DNA from 2 places in the Lysinibacillus sp. UBA5990 genome. Region 1 is predicted to be linked to the other one. Evidence: predicted binding sites of a transcription regulator. Region 1 holds the regulator's gene; the other holds the start of a gene.
What was found. Region 1 encodes NrdR, which represses ribonucleotide reductase genes. Its sites were predicted from a motif close to AACACNATATATNGTGTT; they were not measured.
Positions count from the first base shown of each region.

Region 2: the regulator NrdR is predicted to act here: its motif matches at 4,553-4,570, upstream of B3D94_RS10385 (vitamin B12-dependent ribonucleotide reductase).

Region 1 covers NZ_DJAY01000011.1:173,301-179,749, forward strand. Annotated here, with positions in the region: gene polA (DNA polymerase I) at 1-1,368, shown strand, start outside; gene mutM (bifunctional DNA-formamidopyrimidine glycosylase/DNA-(apurinic or apyrimidinic site) lyase) at 1,381-2,253, shown strand; gene coaE (dephospho-CoA kinase) at 2,267-2,860, shown strand; gene B3D94_RS08310 (glyceraldehyde-3-phosphate dehydrogenase) at 3,065-4,087, shown strand; gene nrdR (transcriptional regulator NrdR) at 4,269-4,739, shown strand; gene B3D94_RS08320 (replication initiation and membrane attachment family protein) at 4,756-6,120, shown strand; gene dnaI (primosomal protein DnaI) at 6,148-6,449, shown strand, end outside.
Region 2 covers NZ_DJAY01000011.1:588,020-594,468, forward strand. Annotated here, with positions in the region: gene B3D94_RS10365 (glutaminase) at 1-955, shown strand, start outside; gene B3D94_RS10370 (amino acid permease) at 990-2,327, opposite strand; glycine riboswitch at 2,492-2,568, opposite strand; gene B3D94_RS10375 (rhodanese-like domain-containing protein) at 3,008-3,394, opposite strand; gene B3D94_RS10380 (lipoate--protein ligase family protein) at 3,599-4,429, shown strand; gene B3D94_RS10385 (vitamin B12-dependent ribonucleotide reductase) at 4,618-6,449, shown strand, end outside.

The sequences.
Region 1 (6,449 bases):
GTACAAGCAGATGAAACGGTTTATGGCAAGGGAGCAAAACGTGCTATACCTGAAATAGATAAGCTTGCACAGCATGTTAGCCGAAAAGCTTATGCTGTCTGGTCATTACAGCCGAAGCTAGAAGCATTATTAAAGGAAAATGAACAATTTGATCTTTATAAAGACTTGGAATTGCCATTGGCCGCCATTTTAGGTGAGATGGAAAGTGAAGGGGTTACCGTTAACCGTGCTACGCTAGTAAAAATGGGTCAAGAGCTTAATGAAAAGCTCGTCGTGCTTGAACAAGAGATTTATGCGGAGGCAGGAGAAACGTTTAATATTAATTCACCAAAACAATTAGGTGTTATTTTATTCGATAAATTAGGTTTACCTGTTATTAAAAAAACGAAGACGGGCTATTCTACGGCTGCTGATGTATTAGAAAAGTTAAAATCAGAGCATGCCATTATTGAATATATTCTGTTATATCGTCAGCTTGGTAAATTACAGTCTACTTATATTGAAGGATTGCTAAAGGAAATCCATGAAAAGGATAGCAAGGTGCATACTCGTTTCCAACAAGCTTTAACCGCTACAGGACGACTAAGCTCAACAGATCCAAATTTACAAAACATCCCTATCCGTTTAGAAGAGGGACGTAAAATCCGTCAAGCATTTGTCCCGTCAAAAGAGGATTGGATACTGTTTTCTGCGGACTATTCGCAAATCGAATTACGCGTACTTGCACATATGTCGGAAGATAAAAATCTTGTAGAGGCCTTCCGTGAAGGGATGGACGTTCATACACGAACAGCGATGGATGTATTCCATGTATCCGAAGATGAAGTTGATAGTAATATGCGTCGTGCAGCGAAGGCTGTTAACTTTGGGATTGTTTATGGTATCAGTGATTATGGTCTATCACAAAATTTAGATATTACCCGTAAGGAAGCGGCAACTTTTATTGAGAAATATTTCGCTAGTTTCCCAGGTGTTAAACAGTATATGGATGATATTGTACAAAATGCGAAGTTCAATGGCTATGTCACAACAATTTTAAATAGACGTCGTTATTTACCGGATATTACAAGTTCGAACTTTAATTTAAGAAGCTTTGCTGAGCGTACGGCGATGAATACCCCGATTCAGGGAAGTGCCGCGGATATTATTAAAAAAGCGATGATTGATATGGATGCTCGATTAAAAAAAGAAAATATGCAGGCAAAGCTACTTTTACAAGTGCATGATGAGTTAATCTTTGAAGCACCTAAGGAAGAGATTGCGTTGCTAGAAAAAATTGTGCCAGAGGTAATGGAAAATGCAATTGAGCTTTCCGTACCGCTAAAAGTAGATTTTAACCATGGTTCGACATGGTATGAAGCAAAATAAGGAGGGGTTCAAATGCCTGAATTACCAGAGGTAGAAGGTGTCGTCCAGGCATTGAAGCCAAAGGTTGAAGGACGTACAATTCAACATGTTCAGCTATCTGAAAGGGTACACTTTTCTTTTAGTGAGGGGAAACAATGTATCGTTAAACAAGCAGAGCCTGATGCATTTGAATTAACGTTGTCTGAAATGACGATTACAAAAATTGAACGACGTGCGAAATATATTTTCTTTCACTTATTGAAAGATGAGGTCCCCTATGTTCTTGTTAGTCACTTAGGAATGACAGGTGCATGGTTTGTTGTGAATTCACCAGAAGACATCGATGAAGCAAAATTCCAAAAGCATATACATGCTACATTTAAGATGGCTGATGGTGGTTACTTAATTTATTCAGATATACGACGCTTTGGTGAACTACGATTTCTGGCAAAAATTGAAGATCATGTACCTTTAACAAAAATGGCACCAGAGCCGTTTGATGAATTAGCGTGTGATTTTTTTATAACGAAATCAAAATTACCAAAATATGAGAATAAGGCCGTAAAAGAAGTGATTATGGATGGGCAAGTCATTTCGGGCTGTGGCAATATTTATGCAACAGAGGCGTTGTTTGCTCAGAAAATTCATCCTGCTCGAAAAATGAACCGTATAAGTGAGCAGCGTAAACGAGCATTATTTGAGGAGATCGTTGCTGTTTTGCGTCAAAGTATTGAAGCAGGTGGTTCAACCATCTCTGATTATCGAAATATTAATGGGGAAGCTGGGAGCATGCAGAATCGTTTGAGAATGTATGGGAAAAAGTTATGCCCAGCATGCGAAACGGCAACAAGTCAAATGACGATTGGTGGGCGTACATCGGTTTTTTGCCCAAATTGTCAACATTAAAGGGGATTTAACAATGATTATCGGACTTACAGGAAGTATTGCAAGCGGAAAAAGTACAGTAGCAAAAATGATGCTCGAACTAGGGTTACCGATTGTTGATGCAGATATTGTAGCGCGAGATGTCGTCGAGCCAGGAACGGAGACATTGGCATTTATTGCAGAAAACTTCGGCCAAGATATTTTACTAGAGAATGGCAATTTAAATCGGACAATGCTCGGAGACATTATTTTTCATGAGCCTGCCAAACGCAAAATTTTAAATGATATTATGCATCCGGCCATTAGAAAGGAAATGCTACGACAACGTGATGCCTATTTAGAGGGCGGTCACGAGCATGTTGTTATGGATATTCCTCTGTTATTTGAAAGTAAGCTTCAGCATTTTGTAGAGCGTATCATTGTAGTGTCAGTAAGTGAAGAGGTTCAGCTTCGACGTTTAATGGAACGCAATCATTTATCAGAAGAGGATGCCTTAGCGCGCATGCACTCACAGTTACCTATGTCTGTCAAAGAAAAGGGAGCCCATGCAGTTATTTATAATAATGAGAATTTGGAAAATACAGAGGAACAATTAAAAAAAATTCTAGCTTTCTGGGGTGTAATTTAAAGTGTTTCAAACTAAAAATGTGTAGCAAGTAAATCTTGCTACACATTTTTTTATGGGCGAATGCCATAATAAAAGATAATTTTTCAGAAAATAAGAACTTTAATAATATTAGTATATAATGTTCATCTTTTTTAAAATTGTGTTATACTAATCACCATAAAGTATATAATTAATCTGAGTATGTACTCACAGGAGGATTTTTAAATGACAGTATCAATTGCTATTAATGGTTTCGGACGTATCGGACGTATGGTTTTCCGCCAAGCGATCGTACAAGAAAATTTAAATATTGTTGCTATTAACGCTAGCTATCCAGCAGAAACGTTAGCACATTTGATTAAGTATGACACAAATCACGGAACATTTGAGGGTACAGTAGAACCAGCAGGCGATGCTTTAGTTGTAAATGGCAAACGTGTTCAAATTATTAGCGAACGCGATCCATTAAAATTACCTTGGGCTACAATGGGTGTTGATATCGTTATTGAAGCTACAGGTAAATTTAATGAACGTGATAAAGCAGCAATGCACTTAGAAGCGGGTGCGAAAAAAGTTATCTTAACAGCACCTGGTAAAAACGAAGATGTAACAATTGTTTTAGGTGTTAATGATGACAAACTTGATATTGCTAAACATGATGTAATTTCAAACGCTTCTTGTACAACAAACTGCTTAGCACCAGTAGCAAAAGTATTAAATGATACATTTGGTATTGAAAATGGTTTAATGACGACTGTTCATGCTTATACAAACGATCAAAAGAACTTAGATAATCCACATAAAGATTTACGTCGTGCACGTGGGTGTGCACAATCCATTATCCCTACATCTACAGGCGCTGCCAAAGCATTAAAATTAGTTCTACCTGAGTTAGAAGGTAAAATTCATGGTATGGCACTTCGCGTTCCAACACCCAATGTTTCTTTAGTTGACCTTGTGGTAGATTTAAATACAGATGTAACAGTTGATGCTGTTAATGCAGCATTCGTAAAAGCTGCAACAGAAGGTCCAATGAAAGGCATTTTAAATTTCTCAGTTGAACCACTAGTATCTTCTGATTACAACACAACTACTTACTCATCAACAGTCGATGGACTTTCCACAATGGTATTAGGTAACCGTAAAGTGAAAGTACTTGCTTGGTATGATAATGAGTGGGGTTACTCTGCACGCGTTGTTGACCTAGTGAAAAAAGTGGCTAATGCATTAGAAACGGTAAACGCATAATATTTTCATTTTGAGCACATTGAAATCTAACTGGTTTCAATGTGCTTTTTTTTTAAACTTTCCTTGTACTTTAGGTGCTTTAGGTTTATCATGAGCTCACTACGTGAATGCACTTTTCTTATATGTAGGAAATTTGTTATAATAGAAATATTAAATTGTTGTAAACCAGGAGAGTAATTATATGAGATGTCCATCTTGCCAATTTAACGGAACGCGTGTTGTGGATTCGAGGCCAGTAGATGATAATAAAGAAATTCGTAGACGTCGTGAATGTGAGTCATGTGGATTCCGTTTTACAACGTTTGAAAAAATTGAAGAGACCCCATTAGTTGTAGTGAAAAAAGAAGGTTCACGAGAGGAATTTAGCCGTGAAAAGGTACTTCGTGGACTTATTCGTGCCTGTGAGAAACGCCCAGTTGCGCTTGATATACTGGAGCAACTTGTCCTATCAATTGAAAAAGATCTTCGTCGTATTGGAAATTCAGAGGTACGCTCAGAAGATGTCGGTGAATTGGTAATGGATCGCTTAGCCAAAATTGATGAGGTGGCTTATGTCCGTTTTGCATCGGTCTACCGACAGTTTAAAGATATCAATGTCTTTATCGAGGAGATTAAAGATATTATTCAACGTCAAACGGAGCAGAAATCATAGAAAATAGAGAGGATGAATGACGTTGAATCATTTATATAAGGAATTGCAGCCTGGCGATCCTTTTGACATTCGTCTACCTCATGCATTTTCTACTCAAGAGCGTCAATTAGTAACATTATTCTATCAACCGTTAACGGGCTCTGACCCTATTAGCTTTTATTTAACTTTATGGGCAGAAGCAGAGCATATACCAAAGCAGCAAATGACACATTATTATTTAATGAATGTGCTTGGTCTGCCTATTGGTAAAGTGTTTGAGGCACGTATAGCCCTTGAAGCGATTGGTTTACTACGTACATGGAAAAAAGAAAATGCTGGTGAGCGAAGTTTTTTATATGAGCTACAGCGCCCATTAGATGCGGAAAGCTTTATGAAAGACCCGTTGTTGTCGATGTTTTTATTTAGCAAAATTGGAGAGCAGGCATATCGTAATTTACGGCAACGTTTTATATCCCCTGTGAGGGACGCGGATTTTAAGGATGTATCTCGTGCTTTTATAGATGTCTATAAGCCCGTTCATTCCAATATTCCATCAGATTTACAAGGGGATACGAATCGTCAGGATAAACAACAAAGGGTGTATCCCTTTTATTTGGAGCAATTTGACTTCGATCTGTTACAAGCTGGTTTATCCGAGCAATTGGTGCCATCCAATTTACTGACATTAGAAGTTCGTGAGGCTATTGCGAAGCTGGCATTTTTATATCATTTAACAGCACTTGATATGCAAAAAGTAGTGATTCTTGCTTTAGACGATGATTTAGGGATTTCACAAGAGCGCTTACGCAAGGCAGCTGCTGATTTCTACAAGTTAACGATGTCAAAAGAGCCACCAAAAATAGCGAGAGTTAGCGAGCCGTTGCCAGTAGAAGAAACCGGACAAAAATCGAAGGATCAAGAGCTACAACACTATTTAGAGACTACGGCTCCTATTCAAGTGTTGCGTGACATTAATAATGGGAAAGAACCTTTGCAAACCTCTGTACAACTTGCAGAAAGTTTAATTGTGCAGCACGGCATGCCGATTGGGGTAGTCAATGCGTTACTTGAGTATGTTATGTTAACAACGGATATGAAGTTACCTAAAAAATATGTGGAAACAATTGCGGATCATTGGGTTCGTAAAAATATTCAAACGGCTAAAGAAGCAATGGAGCTTGCACGCCAGGAGCATGATAAATATACAACTTGGAAAAACAAACCTCAAACAACCACTAAAACGAGTCAGCGAGTTAAGGGACGTTCAGGACATCAACGAGAAGAAAAAGTCCCTGAGTGGTTTTATAAACGTGATGAGAAACAAGAGGAAAGTACTTCTAGCACGATAGATTTTGAAAAAGAACGTCAAAAAATCTTAGAAATGCTAGGGAAAAGTGAATAGTAAAGAAGGTGAGCAACAATCGAACCTATAAATGGACCATTAAAACGAGCTATTAATGTACCTTCGTTTCAAGAACGCTATGAAGCCATGCGACGTGAAATTTTAGAAAACCCACGAGTACAAGAATTTATAGCACGTCATGCAGATGAATTAAGCTATGATAATATCGAACGAAATTTACCTAAGCTCCATGAATTTATTAGTCAATCTACGGAATGCTGTGGTTGTGATAACACAGAACATTGTACAAACTATTTAAAAGGCTTCATTCCTACTTTAAGGGTAGTTCGGAATACCGTTGAAATTGATTATGTACGCTGTGAGCAAAA
Region 2 (6,449 bases), 410 kb from region 1:
ACAACCAAGTCACGATCAGCTTGTGGCACAATGGGTAACGCAGTTTCGCTCTGCCGCCAATGAAGGACAGTGCGCAAACTATATCCCTGCATTAGCTAAAAAAGACCCGAATCAATTAGCTATAGCTATTATTGGCACTGAAGGGCATGAAATTAAAGCCGGTGATACGACGGAACTATTTACGCTTCAAAGTGTTTCCAAAGTAATCACCTTTATATTGGCCTGTATGGATCGAGGATTGCCATATGTATTAGAACGGGTGGATGTGGAGCCGACAGGGGATACATTCAACTCCATTATTCGCTTAGAAAGTCATCAACCAGGAAAGCCTTTTAATCCAATGATTAATGCTGGGGCGATTACTGTATCCTCTATGATGATTGGCCATTCACCACAAGAGAAGATTGACAAAATCCTGCAATTTTTAGAGCAAATCATAGGTAAGCAATTAAGTATCAATGAGGAAGTGTTTCAATCAGAGTGGCAAACAGCTAACCGTAATCGAGCACTAGCCTACTATTTAATGGATTCTGGTTTCTTGGACTGCCCAGTAGAGGCGGCTCTTGAGGTGTACCTAAAGCAATGTGCGATTGAAGTTAATGTATCCGATTTAGCGATGATTGGTTTAGTTATCGCTAATGATGGCTATCATCCACTATTAAAGAAACAATTATTTCCTAAACAAGTGGCAAAATTAGCAAAGGCTTTAATGGTAACATGCGGTATGTACAATGCTTCAGGAAAATTTGCGGCATTTATTGGACTTCCTGCTAAAAGTGGTGTTTCTGGTGCCATTCTTACTGCTGTCCCAGGCCATGCAGGATTAGATTCACCATTCCCTGCTGGCTGTGGAATAGGTATTTATGGACCAGCCATCGATCCTATCGGGAATAGTGTCGCAGGTGTCCAATTACTGAAACATTTAGCGACAGAATGGGATATGACCATTTTTTAACGAGTAGAAGATGACTTCAGAGTGAGCTCTGAAGTCATCTTTTTTTCATTTTATATAGAATGAATAAGGCAATAAACCAAATAGGTGTAAGTAGAAGTGCTGTACGTGTTGCCTCAGAAATAAACATCACAATTAATAGAAAAGCAAAAAAAGCAAGCACTACGTAGTTGATAAAAGGTGTCAATGGTGCTTTGAAGCTTGAGGCCTCATGTAGGGCACGATTTTTCCGTTTATAGATGATGTGAGAAATGATGATAATACTCCACACCCATATGAAGCAAATCGCACTAATAGTTGTCACGATACTAAAGGCATTCTCTGGCATTAGCTTACTTAACAGTGCCCCTGCAGATACAACAATTGCAGAAATGACTAGTGCGTTACTTGGAACACTATTTTTATTGAGCTTAGCAAAAGCCGGTGATGCTTGTTTATTTTTACCAAGATTAAAGAGCATACGACTTGTTGAGAATAAACCACTATTACCAGCAGAAGCGGCTGAAGTTAGCACGACAAAATTAATAATACCTGCAGCAATTGGAATACCCGCTAACGTAAATACTTGGACAAATGGACTGCTTGCGGCAGACATTTCATACCATGGATTGATACATAGGATGACAAACAGTGCCCCTACATAAAAGAGTAAAATTCGAAATGGTATTTTATTAATAGCAGAAGGGATGTTTTTTTGTGGGTCTGCAGTCTCGGCTGCAGATACTCCTACTAATTCCACACCGACGAAAGCAAAAACAACCATCTGGAAGGCCATTAAAAAGCCATATACTCCATTTGGAAACAGGCCTCCGTGGACCCAAAGATTATCTACTGAAACCGTCCCAGAGCTTGTTTGAAAGCCTGTCACTAACATAATAAGACCCAGGATAATGAGCGCCACAATGGTAATCACTTTAATGATAGCAAACCAAAATTCTAACTCCCCAAATAGTTTGACCGTCAATAAATTCAGCAGTAGTAATAATACTAAACAACCAATAGCTGGAACCCATTGAGGGATATCAAACCAATATTGTGTATAAACCCCCACAGCGATAATATCTGCCATCGCCGTCATGATCCAACAGAACCAGTAGGTCCAGCCTGTTACATATCCTGCCCATGGCCCTATGTATTCGGAGGCAAAATCTGTAAATGATGTATATCCTGAATTCGATAATAATAGTTCGCCCAATGCACGCATAACAAAAAAGAGTGCCGTTCCGACAATTAAATAGGCAAGGATGATCGAAGGCCCTGCTAACGCAATAGCTTTCCCAGAGCCTAGAAATAAACCAGTTCCTATTGTCCCACCAATGGCAATAAGCTGCACATGGCGATTTTTTAATTCACGTTTTAATTGTTGCTGTTCCACGTTAATCCCCCCAAAGATGCTTAAAAAATGATGACTGGAAAAATAAAAAAGAGACTAGTTGTGACACTAGTCTCGGAAAAACGTCAGAATAACAAATACCATTTGATCACGGATGTTTCATCAAATCATCTTAACCTTCGTATGGCATCGCTTAAAAAAGCTGTTATTACTCCTCTGTCCTTTTGCCTGAGATAGTGAACCCTTCGGCGACGCAAATTGCGCTCTCTCCAGAACTGCTCCTGCTATAGTTTGATCCATAGCATTCATAGCTTATTAATTTTATAATTATATATTATTTTAAGATATTATATATCCTAGCAGTGCTTTTACAATTATTCAACTATAAATTTATATTATTTTCAGAAAAATAGAAGAATGTAGTGCATAAATAAAAATTACTAACGAAAATTAGTATTTTTGGACATACAAAGATTTCACTAGTTTGAGGAAACGGGTAAATACGAAAGGCTTATGTGAAGAATGGTGAAGGCCATTAAAGTAATCTCTAAATGATGATGGGACGATTGTTGGGAAGAGGAAGCGGATCATTTATTTTATGTAAAATGCAATAAATAGCCACTTAAAATTTTGCAATAGATATAATATAGTAGAAACTCTGAATTTTTTGTATAAAAAGAAGCCGTCTCCTAGTTCTTTGAGACGACTTTTTTAGGGAAATATTAATATTTTTTGGCTTTTATTTTACCTGTCCAAGTTTTGAATCCACCTTGAAGTTGGTAAATTTGGTTGTACCCACGTTTTTTAAGAAATAGTGCAGCACGTGAGCTACGGCCTGTATTTTGACAGTATAAATATACTGGTAAATCTGGGCGAATTTCTTTATAACGTTGACGTAATGTTGTGGAAGGAACGTTTCGTGCTCCAAGAATGTGACCAGCATCAAATTCTTTTTGTTCACGAACATCGATTAGTTGTGCTTTACGATAGCCTTCAATAAATTGTTCTTGTGTTAAGTTGGTTACAGCTTTTTTGAGTCTTAGTGCATTAATACCGATGTATGCAATTATGACTACTAAAACGACACCGATTGTGATAAGTATGTCCAAGATTTTCTTACCCCTTTCTATCTTCTTTATTATTATAAAAGATGCGCTAGCGATAGTCCAATGAGTTTGATAAAATTAACTAGATTGTGGCGAATTCGTCGATATCGTTTCAAAAGCAACAACTTGAACTGTAACGTAATCTTCGTTAAGGTTGAACCGCAGGTGGGGCCTGAGGTATTTTTATAAATTGTAGGAGATGAACATATGACAACTTGGTATTTTTTAAATTCAGGGAAATGTAGTCCTTCTTTTAATATGGCACTAGATGAAGCATTACTTGATTGGCATAGTGAGGGGTTAATTCCACCAGTCATTCGTTTTTATGAGTGGGAACCAGCAACATTATCAATCGGTTATTTTCAGCAGGCTAAAAAAGATATAAATTTAGATGCTGTACGTGAGCAAGGCTTAGGTTTTGTACGTCGACCAACTGGTGGACGAGCTGTGTTGCATGAGCATGAGCTTACATATAGTGTCATCGTAACAGAAAGCTATCCAAATATGCCAGAGTCAGTGACAGAGGCGTACCGTGTGCTAAGTGAGGGAATCTTGCAAGGTTTCCATAACCTAGGGATGGATGCCTATTTTAGTGTCCCTGATACAGAGGAGAAAAGAGCAGACTTAAAGAGTCCGAAAAGTGCTGTATGCTTTGATGCTCCAAGCTGGTATGAGCTAGTAGTCGAAGGGAAAAAAATAGCGGGAAGTGCGCAAACACGTCAAAAAGGTGTTATATTGCAGCATGGTGCCATTTTATTAGATTTAGATCAGGAGAAGTTATTATCGGTCTTTAATTTTTCGAGTGAAGAAGCGAAGGATCGTATGCGCAGAAAATTACCAGAAAAAGCAGTAGCGATTAACAGTCTTGTGGAAGAACCTGTGACAGTTGAACAATGTGTCACTGCTTTTCGAGATGGTTTTGCAAAATCGTTGCAAATTGAATTAAAACCATTTACACTTTCTGAGGAGCAGTTAGATTATGTCCGTGCATTAGAAGAAAAAAAATATGCATCTGATGAGTGGAACTTCAAAAAGTAAAAAATGGTATAAAAAAAATATTTTTTAGCGTTCAATCCTTGCTATTACAAGTAGTTCTGATTCTATTGAAAAAAGCAAGAGTTGAATTGAAAATCTATATATAGTATCTTTTTTAAAGACATATACACAATATGTAGTGTTTAACAACACATGATATTGTGTATTTATTTTGTAAGGGAGGCAAAACGATGGTACTCACAAATCATCAACCCGATGTAAACAATCAATTTGAACAGTTAAACAAAGATATCGAACAATTCCCGCAGGTACACCCTGTAACGCCTGATATGCATATCACGCACAAAGGTGTATCAAGACTTGTCATGATCGATCGCTACTCGTTTAAAGACACAGAAAAGAAAACACTGAAAGCCGGTGACTTTGTTGTTTTAACGGTAAAAGCTGATCCAAAATTCCCTGCACGTGGTTTAGGGACAATTCAAAAGCTGGACATGACTACAAAAACAGCAGATATTTTGATTGAGGAAGATTATCGTAGTGCTTTAGACGATCCAAAAGAGCAAGAAACGGGTGTGATTACGCGTTCAATTGACGTGCTAGAGAAGCCTCTTGAGATTTTTTATGAACAAATCGCTAAACGAAATGCAACAGGACTGGCGATTGTTGAAAAAACGCCAGAAAAACGCCAAGAATGGTTTGAAAAATTTTATGAGCAATTAGTGTCCTTAAAGTTCATTCCAGCAGGACGAGTAATATACGGAGCAGGATCTGAAACAGATGTAACATTCTTTAACTGTTACGTAATGCCTTTTGTCGCTGATTCACGTGAAGGTATTAGTGATCACCGTAAGCAAGTAATGGAAATTATGAGCCGTGGTGGTGGAGTAGGAACAAATGGTTCCACATTACGTCCACGCAACACACTGGCACGTGGTGTAAACGGTAAATCATCTGGTTCTGTTTCTTGGTTAGATGATATTGCTAAATTAACACATCTTGTAGAGCAAGGTGGCTCACGTCGTGGAGCACAAATGATTATGCTTGCCGATTGGCATCCAGATATTGTGGAGTTTATTATTTCGAAAATGCAAAACCCACGTATTCTGCGTTACCTAATTGAAAATACAACGGATGAAACAATCATTCGTCTAGCTAAAGAAAAATTAAACTTCAAGCCACTTTCTATGCAGGAAGAAGCTATGTATCAAGGCATTGTAAACTATAAAAGCATTGAAGGTTTAGGTGGATTTGATACAGCAATTATTCGTGAGGCTGAAAATAAATTACGTGATGGTGGCACATATACTGTTCATAACTCAGAGTTCTTAACGGGTGCAAACATCTCCGTAACATTAACAAAAGAATTTATGGAAGCTGTTGAAAACGATGCTGATTTCGAACTGCGTTTCCCAGCGGTTGAAGAATACTCGAAAGAAGAAATGCACGCTTACAACACAGAATGGCATAATGTAGGTGACGTTCGCGAATGGGAGAAAATGGGTTATAAAATCCGCACATATCGCACGATCAAAGCGAAAGAATTGTGGAATTTAATTAACGTATGTGCAACATACTCTGCAGAGCCAGGAATTTTCTTTATCGACAATGCGAATGATATGACGAATGCAAAGGCATATGGTCAAAGCGTTGTAGCAACTAATCCATGTGGGGAACAGCCACTTGCGCCATACTCAGTGTGTAACTTGGCAGCAGTAAACCTTGCACAATTTGCAAATAAAGACAACCAAACTGTAGATTACGAAGCACTACGTGAAACGGTTCGTGTAGGCGTTCGTATGCAGGATAATGTTATTGATGCAACACCATATTTCTTAGAAGAAAACCGTGTACAAGCACTAGGTGAGCGTCGTGTTGGTTTAGGCGTAATGGGCTTAGCTGATTTACTCATTTATTGTGAGAAAGAATACGGTTCTGAAGCAGGTAATGCTTTAGTCGATGAAATCTTTAAAACAATTGCTGAAACAGCGTATGAGGCGTCTACAGAGCTTGCTAAAGAGCGTGGAAGCTTCCCATTCTTAGTAGGTGCTACGGACGAAGA